Regions from separate parts of the Rhodoferax sp. GW821-FHT07F03 genome, predicted to be linked through region 1. Evidence: predicted binding sites of a transcription regulator. Region 1 holds the regulator's gene; each other region holds the start of a gene.
What was found. The regulator sigma-54, encoded in region 1, starts transcription at its own class of promoters, with help from an activator protein. The targets are predictions, from matches to a motif close to TGGCANGNAANCTGCTTT.
Positions count from the first base shown of each region.

Region 2: a site for sigma-54 is predicted at 2,529-2,546, ahead of glnK (P-II family nitrogen regulator). Genes of this name have one in related genera too.
Region 3: a site for sigma-54 is predicted at 2,609-2,626, ahead of nirB (nitrite reductase large subunit NirB). Genes of this name have one in related genera too.
Region 4: a site for sigma-54 is predicted at 2,461-2,478, ahead of AC07R0_RS24475 (circularly permuted type 2 ATP-grasp protein). Genes of this name have one in related genera too.

Region 1 is NZ_JBWKQM010000010.1:77,319-82,444, reverse strand. Features, by position in the region: gene AC07R0_RS16405 (THUMP domain-containing class I SAM-dependent RNA methyltransferase) at 1-929, opposite strand, end outside; gene AC07R0_RS16400 (RNA polymerase factor sigma-54) at 1,035-2,612, opposite strand; gene lptB (LPS export ABC transporter ATP-binding protein) at 2,620-3,372, opposite strand; gene lptA (lipopolysaccharide transport periplasmic protein LptA) at 3,381-4,004, opposite strand; gene AC07R0_RS16385 (thiol:disulfide interchange protein DsbA/DsbL) at 4,123-4,782, opposite strand; gene AC07R0_RS16380 (SPOR domain-containing protein) at 4,863-5,126, opposite strand, start outside.
Region 2 is NZ_JBWKQM010000009.1:164,503-169,628, forward strand. Features, by position in the region: gene AC07R0_RS15405 (ATP-binding protein) at 1-776, shown strand, start outside; gene AC07R0_RS15410 (YifB family Mg chelatase-like AAA ATPase) at 852-2,381, opposite strand; gene glnK (P-II family nitrogen regulator) at 2,655-2,993, shown strand; gene AC07R0_RS15420 (ammonium transporter) at 3,029-4,591, shown strand; gene AC07R0_RS15425 (SMP-30/gluconolactonase/LRE family protein) at 4,801-5,126, shown strand, end outside.
Region 3 is NZ_JBWKQM010000012.1:211,863-216,988, reverse strand. Features, by position in the region: gene nirB (nitrite reductase large subunit NirB) at 1-2,354, opposite strand, end outside; gene AC07R0_RS19675 (type IV pili methyl-accepting chemotaxis transducer N-terminal domain-containing protein) at 2,704-3,975, shown strand; gene AC07R0_RS19670 (bifunctional protein-serine/threonine kinase/phosphatase) at 4,027-5,126, shown strand, end outside.
Region 4 is NZ_JBWKQM010000020.1:51,595-56,720, forward strand. Features, by position in the region: gene AC07R0_RS24470 (alpha-E domain-containing protein) at 1-896, opposite strand, end outside; gene AC07R0_RS24475 (circularly permuted type 2 ATP-grasp protein) at 929-2,434, opposite strand; gene AC07R0_RS24480 (DNA internalization-related competence protein ComEC/Rec2) at 2,562-5,036, opposite strand.

The sequences.
Region 1 (5,126 bases):
CCGTAGGGCGGGTTCAGCAACATCACGCCGGACTCGGCCGGCGGCATGCGCTGCAAGGCATCGCCGCCACGGAACTCGACCACGCCGCTGACGCCCGCGCGCTCGGCATTGCGGGTGGCGAAATCGACCATACGGAAGGCCACATCGCTACCGAAGATCTGCGTCTCCGGCTCGTGCTCGGCGGCGTGGGCCTGCTCCTGAATGACGCTCCACACATGGGGCTGGAAGGGCAACAGCTTCTCAAAGCCAAAGCGGCGCAGGCTGCCGGGCGCAATATTGCAGGCGATCTGCGCGGCCTCTATGGCAATGGTGCCGCTGCCGCAGCAGGGGTCGTACAGGGGCGTGGTGCCATCCCAGCCGCTGGCGGCGATCATGGCGGCGGCCAGGGTTTCCTTCAACGGCGCATCGCCCTTGTCTTCACGCCAGCCACGTTTGAACAGCGCGTCACCCGAGGTGTCAATGTAGATGGTGGCGCGCTCGGTGGTCAGGTGCAGGTAGATGCGCACATCGGGCCACTGCACATTCACGTCGGGGCGCACGCCGGTCTTGAAGCGGAAGCGGTCGGCCACCGCGTCCTTCACTTTCAGCGCGGCGAAGTTCAGCGAATTGAGCGGGCTGTGCTGCGCCGTGACTTCGATCTTGAAGCTTTGCTTGGGCGTGAACCAGATCTCCCAGGCCACGTTGCTGGCGGCTTCGTACAGGTCTTTTTCGCTGCGGTATTCGGTGTTGGACAGCTCGATCAGCACGCGCTGCGCCAGGCGGCTGTGCAGGTTCAAGCGCATCGCGTCGCGCCAGGAGGAGCGCACCAGCGTGCCGCCCCGCATCACCCGCAGGTCTTCGCCCTGCAGGCCGGTAATGCCGTGCACCTCTTCGGCCAGCAGCTCTTCCACGCCGGCGGCGCAGGGTAAAAATAATTGGAGTTGGTTCATATCGTTATTTCCATGGTGTCACGCTACGCAGCCTGGGGCAAGCGGGGCGAAGCTCTTTCCTCCAGCTGCGGCATACCGTGCACGCGGCCTGGGGGAGAGCATGTTCTACAGCGCTTTGCGCAGGTTCGTGGGGGCTATGCGCAGCGCTTCGCGGTACTTGGCCACGGTACGGCGCGCGCATTCAATGCCCTGCTCTTTCAGCATGTCGGACAGCTGGCTGTCGCTGAGCGGCTTCTTTGGGTCTTCGGACGAGACAAACTGCTTGATCAGCGCCCGCACCGCGGTGCTGGAGGCGTTGCCGCCGGTCTCCGTCCCCAGGGACGAGCCGAAGAAATACTTCAGCTCGAAGGTGCCGTAGGGCGTGGCCATGTATTTGGCGGTGGTCACGCGGCTGATGGTGGACTCGTGCAGTCCCAACTCGTCGGCGATCTCGCGCAGCACCAGAGGGCGCATGGCCAGCGCGCCGTGGCTGAAGAAGTTCTTCTGCCGCTCCACGATGGCGTTGCTGACCCGCAAAATCGTGTCGAAGCGCTGCTGGATGTTCTTAATGAACCAGCGCGCCTCCTGCAGGCGCTGCTGCAGTGCGGCGTTGTTCGATGAATCCTTGCCGCCCCCCTTGTGCTGGCGCAGCGCATTGGCGTAGATGTCGTGCACGCGCAGGCGCGGCATGACCTCGGCATTCAGCTGTACCCGGAAGCGGGCCTGGGCGCCGCGCCCAACCTTGACCACGATCACGTCGGGCACCACGATGTTGCGCTCCACATCGACAAAGCGCCGCCCCGGCTTGGGCTCCAGCCGGGCGATCAGCGCCATGGCAGCCTTGATATCGGTCTCGGTGGCGCGGCACAGCTGGGCCAGGCGCTTCACGTCGCGCCGGGCCAGCAGGTCCATGGACTGGCGGCAGATGCGCATGGCCACCTTGCGCGCCGGGTCATCGCCCAGCACGGGCTGCAAACCCTCCAGCTGCAGCAACAGGCATTCACCCAGATGCCGCGCGCCCACGCCCGCCGGCTCCAGGCTTTGCAGCAGGCTCAGGGCCACCGTGAAGCGGTGTACCAGCTCTTCCACGGCCTCGGCGTCGTCGCCCGCCAGACCACGCGCCAGGGTTTCGAAATCGTCTTCCAGGTAGCCGTCGTCGTTCAGCGATTCGATCAGAAAGCGCAGCGCTGCCTGGTCCACCTCCCCCAGCCGCAGGGCCAGGGCCTGGCGGTGCAGAAAGCTGGTCAGCGACTCCTGGTTGCGGGCCAGCTCGGTGGCGTCCATCTCGCCGTCTTCACCCAGGTTGTTCTGGCGCGCCGGGGCGTCACCGCCCCATTCGCTGTCGTCGGGTTTGATCTCGGAAGTGCCATCGCCGTCCCAGCTGGTGTCGTCACCGCCAGTTAAAGGGGATTCGGCATCATTTGGGGCTTCTGCGCTGGATTCACTTGCGTATTCAGCTACAGAACTTGTAGCAATTTCAGCCTCGCGCTCCCCTGTGCTGACCGGCGTGTCGGACTGGGCCAGGCCGAACTCCTCGCGTGCAGCCTCGTCCATATTGCGTTCCAGAAACGGGTTGTCGTCCAGCATCTGGTCCACTTCCTGGCTCAGTTCCAGGGTGGACAGTTGCAGCAGGCGGATGGACTGCTGCAGCTGGGGCGTCAGCGCCAGATGCTGTGAAACGCGTAGGGATAAGCCTTGCTTCATCGGAGCATCACATCTTGAAATGTTCGCCGAGGTAGACGCGACGCACATCGGCGTTGTCCACGATCTCGGACGGCGTACCCTCGGCCAGCACATTGCCGTCGCTGATGATGTAGGCGTGGTCGCAAATGCCCAGCGTCTCGCGCACATTGTGGTCGGTGATCAGCACGCCGATGCCACGCGACTTCAGGAAGCCGATGATGCGCTGGATCTCGATCACCGCAATCGGGTCGATACCGGCAAAAGGCTCGTCCAGCAAAATGAAACGCGGCTGGGTGGCCAGGGCACGGGCGATTTCCACGCGGCGGCGCTCGCCACCGGACAAGGCCATGGCCGACGAATCACGCAAATGCTCCACCCGCAAATCCTGCAGCAACGCCGTCAGGCGCTTTTCGATCTCGGTGCGGGTGAGGGACTTGCCGGCCTCGTCGTGCTGCAATTCCAGCACGGCGCGCACATTTTCTTCCACCGTGAGCTTGCGGAAAATCGAGGCTTCCTGGGGCAGATAGCTCAGGCCCAGGCGCGAACGCCGGTGGATGGGCATGTGCTCCACCGACTGGCCGTCGATGGAAATATGCCCGCCATCAGCCCGCACCAGGCCCACGATCATGTAGAAGGAAGTGGTTTTGCCCGCGCCGTTGGGGCCCAACAAACCGACCACCTCGCCTTTTTTGACGGCCAGCGTCACGTCTTTCACGACCTTGCGCTTGCCGTAGGCTTTTTGCAGATGGCGCGCCTCCAGGCGGCTTTCTCCCGACTCCACCACCGCCGTCACTTCTTCACGCCCTCCAGCGTGGTGGTGGAACGCAGCACCGGGGCTGGCCCGGCAGGTGCCGCGCCGCTAGCAGCCGACGCTGCAGCCTTGGGTGTCAACATGGCGCGTACGCGGCCATTCTGGCCACCGGGATTGCTGCCGGCTGTGCCGCTGTCCACGGTGAATACATCGGTGGTGTTGTCGTAGACGATCAGTTCGCCGGTGATTTCGTCATTCACCTTGCTGCCGACCAGACGGCGCAAAATGGCCCGCTTGATGAAGCGCACGTTGTCCAGCTTGCTGCTGTACTCGATGGTTTCGCCCTCGCCTTCTATGTATTCGTCCAGGCCGTCGCGTTTTTGCTTGAAATACGCCAGCTTGCCCGGCTCCGCCGTCACCACGCCGAACTGGTTGCCCTCGGCATCCTGGCGCACATCGACGCGGGCGCCACGGATGATGATGGTGCCCTTGGTCATCACCACCTTGCCGGTAAAGACATTGGTCTGCTTCAGATCGTCATAACGCGCCGCGTCCGCCTCGATATTCATAGGCTTGAGTTTGTCGGCTTTTTCCGCGTGGGCCGCTCCGCCTAGACCGACGAAACAAACCACGAGCAGTGAGAGTAGGGTGTTGATTTTCATAGAGGCACGAATCTTGCAATTCATTGTAACGGCCCCTCACCCCGAGTTGGACGTAGCCAGAAAAAAGCCCGCTGACGCGGGCTTTTTCATCTCTCCGGCCTTGCCGGCCATGCCGGAATCAGGCTTTCTTGCGCTGCTCGGCCACCAGATATTCCACAACAACCAATGCACGCGGCATGGTTTGCGCCTGGCTGCCATCGGTGTAGAACTTGCCGGCCACGCCCAAAGCGGGCACGCCCGCGACCTGGTAGGCCTGCTGCAGCTGGGATGCCTTACGCACCTTGGTGCTGACGCCAAAAGACTGGTACGTCTCGGTGAACTTGGTTTTGTCCAGACCCTGCTTCACGGCCCAGGCGATCACCAGATCATCTTTGTCCAGCCGCTGATGCTCCACATGGATAGCGTTGAACACCTTGCCATGCAGTGCGTCCAGCTGGCCCAGAGCCTCCAGCGTGTAGTACAGCTTTTGCGGCGGGATGAAACTGTCCTGGAAGTTCACTGGCACACGCTTGAAGGCAATATCCTTGGGCAGGCGCTTGAGCCACTCCACCAAGGTGGGCTCAAACGCATTGCAATGCGGACAGGCGTACCAGAAGAACTCGATCACCTCGACCTTGCCGGCCGGCGCTTCTGTGGCGACTGGCTTGTCCAGCACCAGGTAATCCGTGCCCGCCACGGGCGGCTTGCCCTGCGCCAGGGCGCTACCGGTATGGCCTACGGCCAGCGTGGAACCAGCCAGCACACCCGCTGAAGCCAGCGAAAACTCACGACGTTTCATTGCAAATCACTCCTTGTGGGGGGTCGGATCGGTGCCGAGCGCAAAAGTTCAGCGCGCAGCACCAGCTTCAAGAGAACTGGTCAACGCTGCACGCGCACCAGGGTGGTTTCGCTACCGGCACTTTCCAGCCGGTCCTTGGCATGCTCGGCATCGTCGCGCTTGGCATACGGGCCCATGCGCACACGGTAGACGGTGCGGCCGGACTGCTCGCGCTCGGTAACCTTGGCTTCCATGCCCATCATGGCCAGCTTGGCACGCTGGGCCTCGGCATCTTCGGGCGTACGGTAGGCACCGGCCTGCACGAAGTACTCAAACGGCTCGGCTGTGGGTGCCAGCGCAGGTGC
Region 2 (5,126 bases), on a different contig from region 1:
TGCGCCAGACCCAGACCGACCTGGTGCGGGTCGAAAAAATGGCCGCTTTGGGCGGGCTGGTGGCCGGTGTGGCGCACGAGCTGAACACGCCGCTGGGCAACGGTCTGATGGCGGTGACCGCGTTGGGCGACGAGGTGCGCAAGTTCAGGCAGTCCATGCAGGATGGGCTGCGGCGCACCGCCCTGGAGGAGCTGTTGTCCAGTGTCGAGCAGGCTACCGATATCTCCACCCGCAACCTGTACCGCGCTGCAGAGCTGGTGGCCAGCTTCAAGCAGGTTGCCGTGGACCAGACCAGCGCCCAGCGTCGGCGCTTCGCCCTGGCCGAGGTGGTGGCCGAAATCGTCAGCAGCCTGCGCCCTTCGTTTGCCCGAACGCCTTACAAGGTGGTGGTGGAGATACCGCCCGGGCTGTGGATGGACAGCTACCCTGGGGCCCTAGGCCAGGTGGTGACCAATCTGGTGAACAACGCGGTGCTGCATGGCTTTGAAGGCCGCAACCAGGGCACGGTGCATATCACCGGCGAAGCCCGGGACGAGGGCTGGCTGCTGCTGCGGGTGGCCGACGACGGCCGTGGTATTCCCGCTGATTTGCTGGACCGCATCTTTGATCCTTTCGTCACCACCAAGATGGGCCGCGGCGGTACCGGCCTGGGCTTGCATATTTCCTATAACGCGGTGGTCAGCCTGCTGGGCGGCAGCATCAGCGTACGCAGCACGGAAGGCGAGGGGGCCGTTTTTGAGCTGCTCATGCCCAGCAGCGCGCCCCGGGCGAGTTGAGGGTGACGCTTGAGTGTTAAATGGGCTGCCAGCGCAGATATTACCTGCGCTGGCAGCTATCAAAAACATAGTAATTTAGCTGGATGCCCGCAAGGCCCGGCGGTACTGCACGGCTTCGGCAATATGGCTGGTATCGGTCGTGCCAGCGCCTGCCAGGTCGGCAATGGTGCGGGCCACTTTCAGGGTGCGGTGGATGCTGCGGGCCGACCAGCCCAGCCGGGCGGCCGTGGTGTTCAGGAACTTGGCGGCCGCGTTGTCCAGCGCCACGTGCTGGTCCATTTCCTGCCCTTGTAATGCCTGGTTGGACTTACCTTGCCGATCCATGGCCTGTTGCCGGGCGGCGCTGCTGCGTTGGCGGATGGCGGCCGTGGATTCGCCCGGCGGTGCGTTGAGCAGGTCCTGGGCCGGCAGCGCCGGAACTTCAATATGCAGATCGATACGGTCCATCAAAGGGCCGCTGAGCTTACCCTGGTAACGCAACACCTGGTCTGGTGAGCAGCGGCAGGCCTGCTGGCGTGATCCTAAAAAACCACAAGGACAAGGATTCATAGCTGCAATTAGTTGGAAGCGAGCCGGGAATTCGGCCCGCCGCGCCGCACGGGATATGGTGATGTGGCCAGTCTCCAGCGGCTCGCGCAGGGCTTCCAGAGCGGCTCTGGGGAACTCTGGAAGCTCATCTAAAAATAAAACCCCGTGGTGGGCCAGCGAGATTTCACCGGGCCGTGGCGGTGACCCGCCGCCCACGAGGGCCACGGCACTGGCGGTATGGTGGGGGCTGCAAGTGGGGCGGGTAGCCCAGCGCTCCAGGGAGAAACGCCCGCCCAGGCTGGCCACGGCAGCACTTTGCAGCGCCTCTTCCACCGTCATGGGTGGCAGCAATCCGGCAAAGCGTTGTGCCAGCATGGATTTGCCCGAGCCGGGCGGTCCGATCAGCAGCAGACTGTGGCCGCCTGCTGCGGCAATCTCCAGCGCCCGTTTGGCCCCAGCCTGGCCTTTGACGTCGGCCAGGTCAGCATAGCCGGCCGTGGTGGGTCGGGTGGTCAGCTGCAGATGGCGCCAGCCTTCGGCCGGGGCGTCGCCTTCGCCTTGCGGTAAAAACTGCTGCACCACATCCAATAGGTGCTGGGCGCAGTACACCTGCGCGCCGGGCACCAGGGCGGCCTCTTCGGCGCTGCCCGGCGGCAATACCAGCCGGGTGTGCACTTCTTGTGCGTGCAGCGCCAGGCTGGTAGCCAGCGCACCGCGCACCGGGCGCAATGCACCAGACAGCGACAGCTCGCCGGCAAATTCGTGACCGGCCAGGCGTTCTGCCGCGATCTGGCCGCTGGCGGCCAGGATGCCCAACGCAATTGGCAGATCGAAGCGGCCGGAGTCCTTGGGCAGGTCGGCCGGCGCCAGGTTCACTGTGATGCGTTTGTTATGGGGAAATTCCAGGCCGGAGTTCTGGATGGCCGAACGCACGCGTTCGCGCGCCTCCTTGACCTCCACATCGGCCAGCCCGACCAAGGTAAAGCTGGGCAGGCCGTTGGTTAGATGCACCTCAACGGTGACGGCGGGGGCTTCCAGGCCCAGTAAGGCACGACTCTGCACCAAACACAAGCTCATCGTCGTTTTACTCCCTGTATCGGTGCAGAAACGACGTCCGAAGTACACGTTTCTTTGCAATGCACCATTTATGTGCGATAAATACCAATCCAAAGCTGTGCATCGCCACGCATGGATAAGGGGTAGGTTAACAAATTGACACCAATTTGGCACGCTACATGCTTAGAGCTTCCCGATTCCCCTCATTATTTTGGAGAAGACAATGAAACTGCCAGCGCCCGAGGCTGCCCGCCTTGACGCCCACCCTCTCTATAGCCCATCGAAGGACCAGCCATGAAACTTGTCACTGCCATTATCAAACCGTTCAAGCTCGACGAGGTGCGTGAAGCCTTGTCCGGCATTGGTGTGCAGGGTATTACCGTGACGGAAGTCAAGGGCTTTGGTCGCCAGAAGGGCCATACCGAGCTGTACCGCGGCGCTGAATATGTTGTCGACTTCCTGCCCAAGGTGAAGATCGAGGCAGCCATCTCCGACGACTTGGTGGACCGCGTGATCGAAGCCGTAGAGGGCGCAGCCCGCACCGGCAAGATTGGCGACGGCAAGATTTTTGTCTACAACCTGGAGCAGGTTGTTCGTATCCGTACCGGCGAGACCGGCAAAGAAGCGCTGTAAGCGCGGCGTGCGTCATTAACGAAAGCCAAACAACCATGAAAAAACTTCTCGCATCTTTTGCCCTGGGTATGGGGCTGCTATGGGGCGCATCTTTTGCCCAAGCCCAGGCTCCGGCTGCTGAGCCGGCAGCCAGCGCGGCGGCTCCTGCCGCATCGGAGGAGGCCAAGCCAGCCGACGCAGCAGCCCCCGCACCGGCTGCTGCGGCCGCCGCAGCGCCTGCTGCCTCGGCACCGGCTGACGCCGCTTCTGCTGCACCCGCTCCGGTTCCCAATAAGGGCGACACCGCCTGGATGATGGTTTCCACGCTGCTGGTCATCATGATGACTGTGCCCGGCCTGGCCCTGTTCTACGGCGGCCTGGTGCGCAGCAAGAACATGCTGTCCGTGCTGATGCAGGTCATGGTCACCTTCTCGCTGATCCTGGTGCTGTGGTTCATCTACGGCTACAGCCTGGCGTTCACCGAAGGCAATGCCTATGTCGGTGGCTTCGACCGCCTGTTCATGAAGGGCATCTGGGATAACGTTGCGGGCACGTTTGCTACTGGCGGCACCTTCAGCAAGGGTGTGCCCATGTACGAAATTGTGTTTGCCGTCTTCCAGGCCACCTTCGCCGGTATCACCTGCTGCCTGATCGTGGGTGCTTTCGCAGAACGTATCAAGTTCTCGGCTGTGCTGCTGTTCACGGCGATCTGGTTCACCTTCAGCTATGCGCCTATCGCCCACATGGTGTGGTTCTGGATGGGTCCTGACGCCTACGCTTCCAAGGAAGTTGTTGACGCGATGAACGCCAAGGCCGGTCTGATCTGGCAATGGGGCGCGCTGGACTTCGCCGGCGGCACCGTGGTGCACATCAACGCCGCTGTGGCCGGCCTGGTCGGTGCCTACATGATTGGCAAGCGCATTGGCTACGGTAAGGAATCCATGGCACCTCACAGCCTGACGCTGACCATGGTTGGTGCCTCGCTGCTGTGGGTGGGCTGGTTCGGTTTCAACGCCGGCTCCGCTCTGGAAGCCAACGGCTTCGCTGCTCTGGCATTCATCAACACCCTGGGTGCTACCGCTGCTGCTGTGCTGGCATGGTGCGTCGGCGAATCGCTGATGAAGGGCAAGGCTTCCATGCTGGGTGCTGCATCTGGCGCCGTGGCGGGTCTGGTGGCAATCACGCCTGCTTGCGGCAACGTCGGTATCGGCGGCGGCTTGGTCATCGGCTTCGTGGCAGGCTTCGCTTGCCTGTGGGGTGTGACCGGCCTGAAGAAGATTCTGGGCGCTGACGACTCGTTGGACGTGTTCGGTGTGCACGGCGTGGGCGGTATCCTGGGTGCGCTGCTGACCGGCGTGTTCAACAGCCCCAGCCTGGGTGGCCCGTCCACCGTGGCTGACTGGGTTTCCGCTGGCATGACGCCCGCTGACGCCTACTCTGTGGCTGGCCAAGTGTGGATCCAGGCCAAGGCCGTGATGCTGACCATCGTCTGGTCCGGTGTGGTGTCTTTGGTTGCCTACAAGATTGTGGATCTGACCATTGGTCTGCGCGTCTCCGAAGAAGAAGAGCGCGAAGGTCTGGACATCAGCTCCCACGGCGAAACGGCCTACCACCGCTGAAATTGACACACCCCCAGGCTACGCACTTCGTGTCTTCGCCAACCCCCTTGCAGGGGGCGATACCAGTGGCCCGGCAAAGCCGGTTCCACGGTATCCCTGGCAAAGAGAGGTAGCGCCTGTATCGGTGAACCAGCCCGCCCGCAGCAATGCCGGCGGGCTATTTTTTTGCCCGTTCACAATACGGGCACTGCAAACTTTTACATCCCACCATGACCTGGCACACCGTCACCACCGAACCCAACCTCCTGGGCGAGTCGCCCTTCTGGCATCCGCAGGAAAAACGCCTGTACTGGGTCGATGTGCCCGGCAAGCTGCTGCAGCGCCTGGACGTGGTCAGCGGCGTGGTTGAGCGCTGGGCCATGCCCTCCGAGCCTGGCTGTATTGCCCCGGCGGCCAGCGGTGGCCTAGTGGTGGCGCTGCGCGAGGGTATTTACCGCGCGCCCGTCTGGGGTGGTGATCTGCAGCTATTGGCTGCGGCACCGTACGACCCGGCCACCACCCGCTTCAACGACGGCAAGTGCGACCCGCTGGGCCG
Region 3 (5,126 bases), on a different contig from region 1:
AGGCGTTCCCACAGCGTCTTGCGGCCGGCTTCGTCTTCCAGGATGCGTTTCTTCACATAGTCCAGGCCCACACGTGCCACGTAGTGCACGGTACGCTCCAGGTACCAGCCTTCCTGGCGGTACAGCTCGCAGAAGGCGCCGGTGTATTCCAGCACTTCGGCGGCAGTTTTCACTTTCACTAGGAAGTGCGCGACCTCGGTCTTGATGCCGCCGTTGCCGGCGATGTACATCTCCCAGCCGCTGTCGACACCGATCACGCCCACGTCCTTGATGCCGGCTTCGGCGCAGTTGCGCGGGCAGCCCGATACGGCGAACTTGACCTTGTGCGGTGCATACATGCGCCACATCGCGCGCTCCAGGTCCTTGCCCATCTGGGTGCTGTCCTGTGTGCCCATGCGGCACCATTCGCTGCCCACGCAGGTCTTCACCGTGCGCAGCGCCTTGGCGTAGGCGTGGCCGCTGGGCATACCGATGTCTTTCCAGATACCGACCAAATCCTCTTTCTTCACGCCCAGCAAGTCGATGCGCTGGCCGCCGGTGACCTTGATGGTCGGCACCTTGTACTTGTCGGCCGCATCGGCGATGCGGCGCAGCTCGTCGGCCGTGGTTTCGCCGCCCCACATGCGCGGGATGACGGAATAGGTGCCGTCTTTCTGGATGTTGGCGTGGCTGCGTTCGTTGATGAAGCGGCTTTGTGGATCGTCCTTGGCTTCCTTGGGCCAGCTGGAGATCAGGTAGTAGTTGACGGCCGGGCGGCAGCTGGAGCAGCCGTTGGGTGTCTTCCAGCCCAAGCCCTTGAAGACGGAGTCGATGGTCAGGAATTTTTCCTTGACGATGGCTTCGCGCACCGCCTGGTGGCCCTGGTCGGTACAGCCGCACATGGCCTTGGTCTTGGGCGTGGCCGAGTAGTCGCCGCCGGCGGTGAACATCAGAATCTGCTCGACCAGGCCGGTACACGAGCCGCAGGAGGCACTGGCCTTGGTGTGCTTCTTCACTTCTTCCAGGGTGAACAGGCCTTTTTCGCGGATGGCCTTGCAGATCGTGCCCTTGTTCACGCCGTTGCAGCCGCAGACTTCGGCGCTGTCGGGCATGCTGGCGGCCTTGTTGTGGCCTTCGTGGCCGGTGTCGCCCAGATGGCTTTCGCCAAACATCAGCTTGTCGCGGATGTCGGCCACGCTGCGACCGTCGCGCAGCAGCTTGAAGTAGAAACTGCCGTCGGCCGTGTCGCCGTACAGGCAGGCGCCGACCAGCTTGTCGTCCTTCAGCACCAGCTTTTTGTAGACGCCGCCGAACGGGTCGCTCATGATGATTTCTTCGGTACCTTCGCCGCCCATGAACTCGCCGGCGCTGAACAGGTCGATGCCGGTAACTTTCAGCTTGGTGGAGGTCAGCGAGCCCATGTAGCGGCCGATGCCGAATTCGGCCAGGTGGTTGGCCGCCACCTTGGCTTGTTCAAACAAAGGTGCGACCAGGCCGTAGGCGATGCCGCGGTGGGCAGCGCATTCGCCCACCGAATAGATGCGGCCGTCGGTCACGGTCTGCATGGTGTCGGTAACCACGATGCCGCGGTCCACGTGCAGGCGCATCTTGCTGGCCAGGTCGGTGTTGGGGCGGATGCCCACGGCCATGACCACCAGGTCGGTGGCGACCTCGGTGCCGTCCTTGAACTTGATGGCGGTGACGCGGCCGTCCGGGCCGCCCACCAGCTCTTGCGTTTGCGCGCCCATCAGGAACTTCAGGCCGCGCTCTTCCAGCGACTTTTGCAGCAGCTTGCCGGCGACGCTGTCGAGCTGGCGTTCCATCAGGGTGGACTGCACATGCACCACGTGCACCGTCATACCGCGCAGCATCAGGCCGTTGGCCGCTTCCAGGCCCAGCAGGCCGCCGCCGATGACCACCGCGTTCTTGTACTTGGTGGCGGTGTCGATCATCTCGTTGGTGTCGGCGATGTCGCGGTAGGCGATCACGCCTTTCAGGTCCTTGCCGGGGATGGGCAGGATGAAGGGGTTCGAGCCGGTGCACATCAGCAGGCGGTCGTATTCGGCTTCGGTCACGTTGCCGTCGGCATCCACAGCGCGCACCACGCGCTTCACGCGGTCGACTTCGGTGACCTTCTTGCCTGCATGCAGGGTGATGTTGTTCTCGGCGTACCACTCCCAGGAGTTCAGCACGATCTCGTCCAGCGTCTGCTCGCCCGCCAGCACTGGTGACAGCAGGATGCGGTTGTAGTTGGGGTGGGGCTCGGCGCCGAATACGGTGATGTCGTACAGATCGGGGGCGACCTTGAGCAGTTCTTCAATGGTGCGTACACCGGCCATGCCGTTGCCGACCATCACCAATTTAGATTTTTTCATTCAAGCGACTCCAGAGGTTGCGAAAAAATGTGGACCCACGGTAGAGCGCACAAAGTTCATAGGGCGCAGCAAACAGGGGCGGTGAAGCAAGGGGGTCAGGTGTGGTGCCCAGGTCTGCAAGCAGAACATGGGTGAGAGCGCGAACGCAGTCACTGCCAGGGCCCATGCCCAGGACTTACACCATTACGCACGGCGTTGTACGTAAAACCCGCCGGATGGACGGGTAAGGGCGCGTCGTTACGCCCGCAATTTCTCATGCAAAAGCTGTGCCATCCGGTGGAATATGGGTTTACCCTATGGGCTTGTGACGCGCACGAGGCGCGCAGCCTTTGAAAAGCGATTGATTTTTATGACATCTGCATTGGTACATCTCAACGCGCCCCAGGGAGCGCACACCCTGCTGGCTGACCTGGAGGCGGTGGGCATTCGCCTGCTGGCGCCGCCGGTGGAGCGCAGCAAATTGGTGCAAGAGGCGGTGCTGCATGCACCAGATGTGTTTGTGATTTACGACCCGCTACCCGACGACAGCCTGTTCAAGGCCTTGCAGGCCCTGTTGGAGACCGCGCCTTGTCCGGTTGTGCTGTTCACCAACGACAACGACGCCGACCGCCTGGATCTGGCCCTGGCCTGCGGCGTGCAGGCCTATGTGGTGAATGGCTATGGCCAGCACCGCTTACGCCCGCTGTTGCAGCTGGCCCAGGCTGTATTCAAGCGCGACCAGGCGCTGCGGGACGAGCTGCAGGACCTGCGCAACCGCCTGGACGAGCGCAAGATCGTGGAGCGTGCCAAGGGGGTGCTGATGCATGCACGCCAGGTGTCCGATGACGACGCCTTCCAGATGCTGCGTACCGCCTCCATGCACACAAATCAGCGCCTGGGCCAGGTGTCGCAGCACATCGTGCATTCGGCACGCTTTGCCGAGGGGGTGAACCGCGCCGGCCAGCTACGCATGCTGTCGCAGCGCATGGTCAAGCTGTACCTGCTCCAGCTGGCGGGCGTGCAGCCCGCGCAGTACGCCGAGGCACAGCTGCATTCGGCCCAGCGCATCGACGGCAACATGGCCTTCCTGGGCAAAAGTCTTTCGCAGCCCACCTTTGGCGACCTGCTGGCCCAGGTGGCGCAGAGCTGGCGCCAGCTTAAATCTGGCCTGCAGGCCGAGCAGCGTGCCAGCCAGATGTTGCAGGTAGATGGCCAGGCCGAGCAACTGCTGCTGCATGCCGAGCGGCTCACTGGTGTGCTGGAAAGTGCGGGCGCTGTGGCCCCGCTGCATGTATTGAACGTGGCCGGGCGCCAGCGCATGCTGTCCCAGCGTTTCGCCAAACTGGCATTACTGGCCATGCTGGGCGACCGCGCCACCCAGCAGCGTGCCCATGCGGGCATGGCCGAAGCCCGCGACACCTTTGAGCAGGCCCTGAACTATCTGAACGATATTCCGCTCAGCAGCCCCGAAATCCGAGCCAAGCTGGTCACGGCGGGCGAGCAGTGGCGGCAGCTGCAGTCCGGCGCAGCCGATATGCCACGCGGCCTGGAGGCCGTGGCCCTGGCCAGCGAAGGCCTGTTGGATGTGTTTGAAGGCCTGAGCGACCTGTACGAGCACAGCATGCAGATGCTGATGGGGTAAGCCCTAGGTGTTTGTGCACCAAATTGGGCGCATTAATTGCTTGCTTGGTGCATGGCATTTGATATCGACATAGGTTTTACGTCCCTCGCCGGCACCAAGCCGGTGAATGAGGATTTCTGCGCGGCCATGCTGCCGGAGGCGCACCAACTGGGCATGGGCTCCATCGTGGCATTGGCCGACGGTGTGAGTGCAGGCGGTATGGGCAAGGAGGCGGCGCAGACCACGGTCACCAGCTTGGTGCGCGACTACTACGCTACGCCCGAAACCTGGGACACCACGGTGGCGCTGGATCGCATCATTGGTGCGCAGAACGCCTGGCTGGCTGGCATCAACCGCCGTCGCAAGCCGGCGATGGGCCTGACCACGCTGACGGCCGTGGTGCTGCGAGGCCAGTCCTATACCGTGGCGCATGTGGGCGACTCGCGCGCTTATCTGCTGCGCAATAGTGTGTTCACCCAGCTCAGCCACGACCATGTGGCCGATCACCCCGACCTGCGACACCAGCTGCTGCGTGCGGTAGGTATAGACGAACGCTTGCTGGTGGACTACCTGCAAGGCGACCTGCAGGTGGGTGACGTGTTTGTGCTGCTGACCGATGGTGTGCACGGCGTGCTGGCCGACCCGCAGTTGCAGGCATTGGCCCAGGCCGACAGCGCCAAGCTTGCCGCCGAAAACCTGGTGCAGGCTGCACTGCAACGTGGCAGCCGTGACAACCTGACCGCCATGGTGGTGCGTGTTCTGGGTCTGCTGGACGCCACGCTGGAAGACGAAAACCGCGCTGCGCGTGCGCTGCCCATCCCCGGGCCGTTCCGTGTGGGCGACATGCTGGATGGGCTGGTTGTCACCGCGATGGTGGCAGACAACGGCATCAACGTGGTGGTGCAGGTGCGCGAGCCGAAAACCCAGGCCTTGTACGCCCTGAAAACCCTGCATCCCAGCCGCGCCCATGATCCGCAGGAGCGCGCCATGCTGGCACACGAAGCCTGGTTGGCCAAGCGCATGCTGTCGGGTCGTGCCGCCGACCATCTGGTGGCGCTGCACGACACATTTCCTACCAATAGCAGCACCGGCCAGCCGGCCAGTGCGTTCTATTTGCTGTACGACTGGCACAGCGGTGAGACTCTGCAGCAGATGCTGGACCGGCAACACAA
Region 4 (5,126 bases), on a different contig from region 1:
AGGAACTGGGTCAGGAAAGCATGCAGGCCGGTGGCCAGGATTTCATCGATACGGGCAAACTGCAAATCGGCACGCAGTTTGCCGGCGCGGCGCAGCGTCTCGCTGCCCGGGTCGCTGGACACCAGCAGCAGATTGTTCAGCACCTCGTTCAAGCTGCCGTGCAGCGAACGCGGCATGTCGGCGCGCAGAATCAGCAGCTCGGCGACACGCTCTGGCTTGATCACATCGCGGTACACCTTGCGGTACACCTCGAAACCCGAGACGCTGCGCAAAATAGCGCTCCAGTGGTAGAAGTCGTACTCTTGGTCCTTCTCATTGGCAGTGCCAAAGAAGTCGCTTTGCACCGCATGGAACTTGACATCCACCAGGCGCGCAGTGTTGTCGGCCCGCTCCAGGAATGTACCCAAGCGCAGGAAGTGAAATGCCTCGTCCTGCAGCATGGTGCCCAGGGTCACGCCGCGCGACAGATGCGAGCGGAACTTGACCCATTCGAAAAACTGCGCCGGGTCATTTTCAAACTCGCCGGACTTCAGCATGCGGTTGACTTCCAACCAGGTGGTGTTCAGCGTCTCCCAGACCTCGGTGGTCAGGGTGCCGCGCACCGCACGGGCATTCTCACGCGCCGCGCGCAGGCAAGAGATGATGGAGGATGGGTTTTCTTCGTCCTTCACCATGAACTCCATTACCGACTGGGAGGTGATGGCGCCGTGCTTTTCGGTGTAGGGGTGCAACAGTTCGCTGATGGACAACAGGCCTTGCAGGCCCACCTGGGCCACTGCGTTGGACTGGGGCAGCAGCGCTGTTTGGTAGTTGATATCCAACATGCGCGCTGTGTTCTCCGCGCGCTCGGTGTAACGGGACATCCAGAATAAATGGTCAGCGGTGCGTGACAGCATGAGATCGTTCCTTGTTCTGTGTGTCTACGTGTCTAGGATTGGGATTGGCTGTGCACGGCAGGCACGGTCGCGGGTACGGAGTCGTCCTCCAGAATCCAGGTGTCTTTGGTACCGCCGCCCTGGGACGAGTTCACCACCAGCGAGCCATCTTTCAGGGCCACGCGGGTCAAACCACCGGGCACCATCTGCACTTCCTTGGCAGACAGCACAAACGGCCGCAAATCGATGTGGCGCGGCGCAATGCCAGACTCCACAAAAGTCGGGCAGCTCGACAGGCTGAGCGTGGGCTGGGCGATATAGCCGCTAGGGTTGGCCAACAGCGCGGCACGGAACTCCTCGATCTCTGCCTTGGTCGATGCCGGCCCCACCAACATGCCGTAGCCGCCGGCGCCATGCACCTCCTTGACCACCAGGTCTTTCAGGTTAGCCAGGGTGTAGGCCAGGTCGTCCTTGTTGCGGCACATGAAGGTGGGCACGTTGTTCAGGATGGGCTTTTCACCCAGGTAGAACTCGATCATCTTGGGCACATAGGGATAGATGGACTTGTCGTCTGCCACGCCAGTACCCACGCCGTTGCAGATGGTCACGTTGCCGGCACGGTAGGCGGCCATCAGGCCGTCACATCCCAGGGTGGAGGTCGGGCGGAAGACCTGCGGGTCCAGGAAATCGTCGTCCACGCGGCGGTAGATCACATCCACCCGCTTCGGGCCACGCGTGGTGCGCATGTAGCAGAAGTTGTCCTTGACGAACAGGTCCTGACCTTCCACCAGCTCGATACCCATTTGCTGCGCCAGGAAAGCATGCTCGAAGTAGGCGCTGTTGTACATGCCGGGGGTCAACACCACCACCGTCGGGTCGGCCGTGGCAGCGGGTGCAGAAGCACGCAAGGTCTCTAGCAGCAGGTCGGGGTAGTGGGCCACGGGTGCCACGCGGTGGCTGCTGAAGAGGTCGGGGAAGAGGCGCATCATCATCTTGCGGTCTTCCAGCATGTAGCTCACGCCGCTGGGCACGCGCAGATTGTCTTCCAGCACGTAGTACTCACCGTTGCCCTGGGCATCGGGGGCGCGCACGATGTCCACGCCGGAGATGTGCGAGTAGATGTTGTTCGGCACGTCCACGCCCATCATCTCGGGGCGGAACTGGGCGTTGTTCACCACCTGCTCGCGCGGGATGATGCCGGCCTTCAGAATTTCCTGGTCGTGGTAGACGTCGTGGATGAAGCGGTTCAGCGCAGTGACGCGTTGTACCAGACCTTTTTCCATGCTGCCCCACTCGTGGGCAGGGATGATGCGGGGGATGAGGTCAAACGGGATCAGGCGCTCGGTGCCCGAGCCGTCCTCGTCCTTGGCACCGTACACGGCAAAGGTGATGCCGACGCGGCGAAAGATCATCTCGGCCTCTTCGCGCCGCTTGGCCATCATGTCGCCCGGCTGCTTGGCCAGCCATGCGTCATAGATCTTGTAGTGATCCCGGATCTGCTTTCCCTTAGAGAAAAACTCATACGGTAGCGCTGTATACATTTCGTCAAATTTCTGCATAAGTTTTCATCTCCTGAAACCAAAGAATAGCAAGTAACGAGCCATGTTGATGTGTAAATGCGCAACTCGCACAAATTAAGCGCACAACGCTGGGACCTATGTTCGCCGCATCCATCGTAACGACATTTCAGAGCGCTCCATCCGCCAACTGGTGCTGCCAGTAGTGCGGCGCTTGCTGCCGATCGCAGACCACGCGCTGCGGCGCCACCGACTGCCAAGTGGCCGCCCCACAGTGGCTGCTGTCCACCACCTGGATGCCGCGCTTCTGGTAGCGCGCCAGCACGGGCGGCGCGGGGTGGCCAAAGCGGTTGCGGTAACCCGCTTGCACCAGCGCAAAACGGGGTCGCACCGCGTCCAGAAACGCCGGGCTGCTGGAAGTCTTGCTGCCGTGGTGGGGCACCAGCAGCACATCGGCCCGCAGGGTGTCCGCCCCACCCACCAAACGCGCCTCCTGGGGTTGCTCGATATCGGCCACCAACAGGGCGGTATGTGCGCCGTTCGACACGCGTAGCACGCAGCTCAGCGCATTCGGTTTTGCGGGGCCGGCGTAGTCGCCCGCCAGGGGATGCAGTACGTCAAACCGCACGCCATCCCAGTCCCAACCCTGCCCGGCGGCGCAGCGTGTGACCGAGCGCAGCGTTTGCAAAGGGTGGCCGGATTCAATGGAGCTCAGCAATTCCGCCTGCGGCTGCAGCCCCAGCACCGAGGCCGCGCCGCCGCTGTGGTCGCTGTCGCGGTGGCTGACCACCACCGTGTCCAGCGTCTCGGCCATGGCGCGCAGCAAAGGCAGCAGCACCCGCTGACCGGCATCGCTGTCCTGGCCCCAGCGCGGGCCCGTGTCGTATAGCAGGCTGTGGTGGGCCGTGCGCACCAGCACGGCATTGCCCTGGCCGATATCGGCCGCCAGCAATTCAAATTGACCTTCAGGCGGACGCGGCGACTGCCACAACAGCACCGGCAACAACATAGGCAAACCCAGCGCACGCACACTCCAGGGTACCGGCAACACCAGCACCACACCGCCAAAAACGCCTGCAGCGCCTATCCACAGTGCGGGAGCAGCTACCGAAACCGTAGCAAATGGCAGCTGCACCAGATACTGCAAAACCCAGCCCAGGCCATCGATACTGCCGGCAGCCAGCTGCCACACCGGCGGCAGCAGCACCCCCAGCATGCACAAGGGCGTGACCACCAGCGTCACCCAGGGAATGGCCAGCAGATTGGCCAGCAAGCCCACCACCGAGACCTGCTGGAACAGCAGCAGCGTCAAGGGCGTGAGTGCCAGCGTAATCGTCCACTGCTCACGCAACATGGAGCGGAATCGGCCTCCAGCGCTGGTATCACCTGCGCCAGCAGCTCCCAAATCTGTAGCAAACAGCACGGCCACCGCGACGAAACTCAGCCAGAACCCCGCCTGCAGCAAGGCCCAGGGATCAATCGCCACCACCACCGCACAAGCCAGCAGCCACACGGAGGGCCAGGGCCAGCTGCGGCCGCTCAAGCGCAATACGCCCACCGTCGCCAGCATCCATACCGTGCGCTGCGAGGGCACACCCCAGCCACTGAATACCGCGTAGACCAGCGCCAACATCAACCCACCCACCAAAGCCACCTGCGGCACCGGCAGCCACAGGCCGGCGCGCCAGCCCAGCACATCGCTGCGCCGCCATAGCCAACCCACCAAGCCCGCAGCCAGCCAGGCAAACATGGTCACGTGAAGCCCGGAGATGGACATCAAATGGGCTACGCCAGCGGCTCTGAACATATCCCAATCGGTTCGTTCGATGGCACCCTGGTCACCCACCACCAGGGCCGCAATCACGCCGGCCAAATGGCGGTCCGCCACATGCAAATAAATGGCGTCACGCACTGCCTGGCGCGCCCGCTCCACCGGATGCCACCAGGTGCTGTCCAGCAGTTGCGGCGCTACATCATTGGGGCCGGCACGCACATAGCCGGTGGCCTGCACGCCCTGCTCCCACAGCCACAGCTCGAAGTCGAATCCATGGGGATTGCGCCCGCCGTGCGGCGCCTTCAAGCGCAGTGTCATCTGCCAGCGTTGGGCGGCGCGCAGGTCTGGCAGCTGGCGCTGCAGCTCCCATTGCGTAGCACTGCCACCCGCGCCAAAAGCCAGCACGCCGTCATACCAGGACAGATCGATGCGCGGCGGCACGGCAACCGGCGCATTGCCCATGCGGGCAGACTCCACTTCCAGCCGAAAACGCAGGCCCGACTCGGTACGCTGTGGCATCTGCGCCACCATCCCGACCACCGTGATGTCTCGCCCCTCCAGCGCGGGGGCCAGTGCGGTTTGGACAAAGGCCGAGCAGCGCAGGCCACACGACCCAAAGGCCAGCAGCAAGGCACCCAGAAAAGCCAAGGCCCATCGGGCCATCCCATGCATCCAAGGCGCTGCAAAAGCTATTCTTTTGATAGCTACACACGCAATCAAAACAAGCGCTAGCAGCACGATCAACACATAAACCTGCCAAGACCACAGCTGCGCCTGCCCGAGCTGCAACGCCGTACCCGCCACCCAGCCTGCCAAGCCAGGAGCCACCAGCACCACGCGTTTAATCTCAGACGGCCATGGGTTTTGCATAGAGTTATGTTGAACTGCCACAGTATCTACACATTCTCGTGGCTCAGGACTTGCTAGTATGCGGGCAGGCCAAGACGTTGTCTGGCCAGA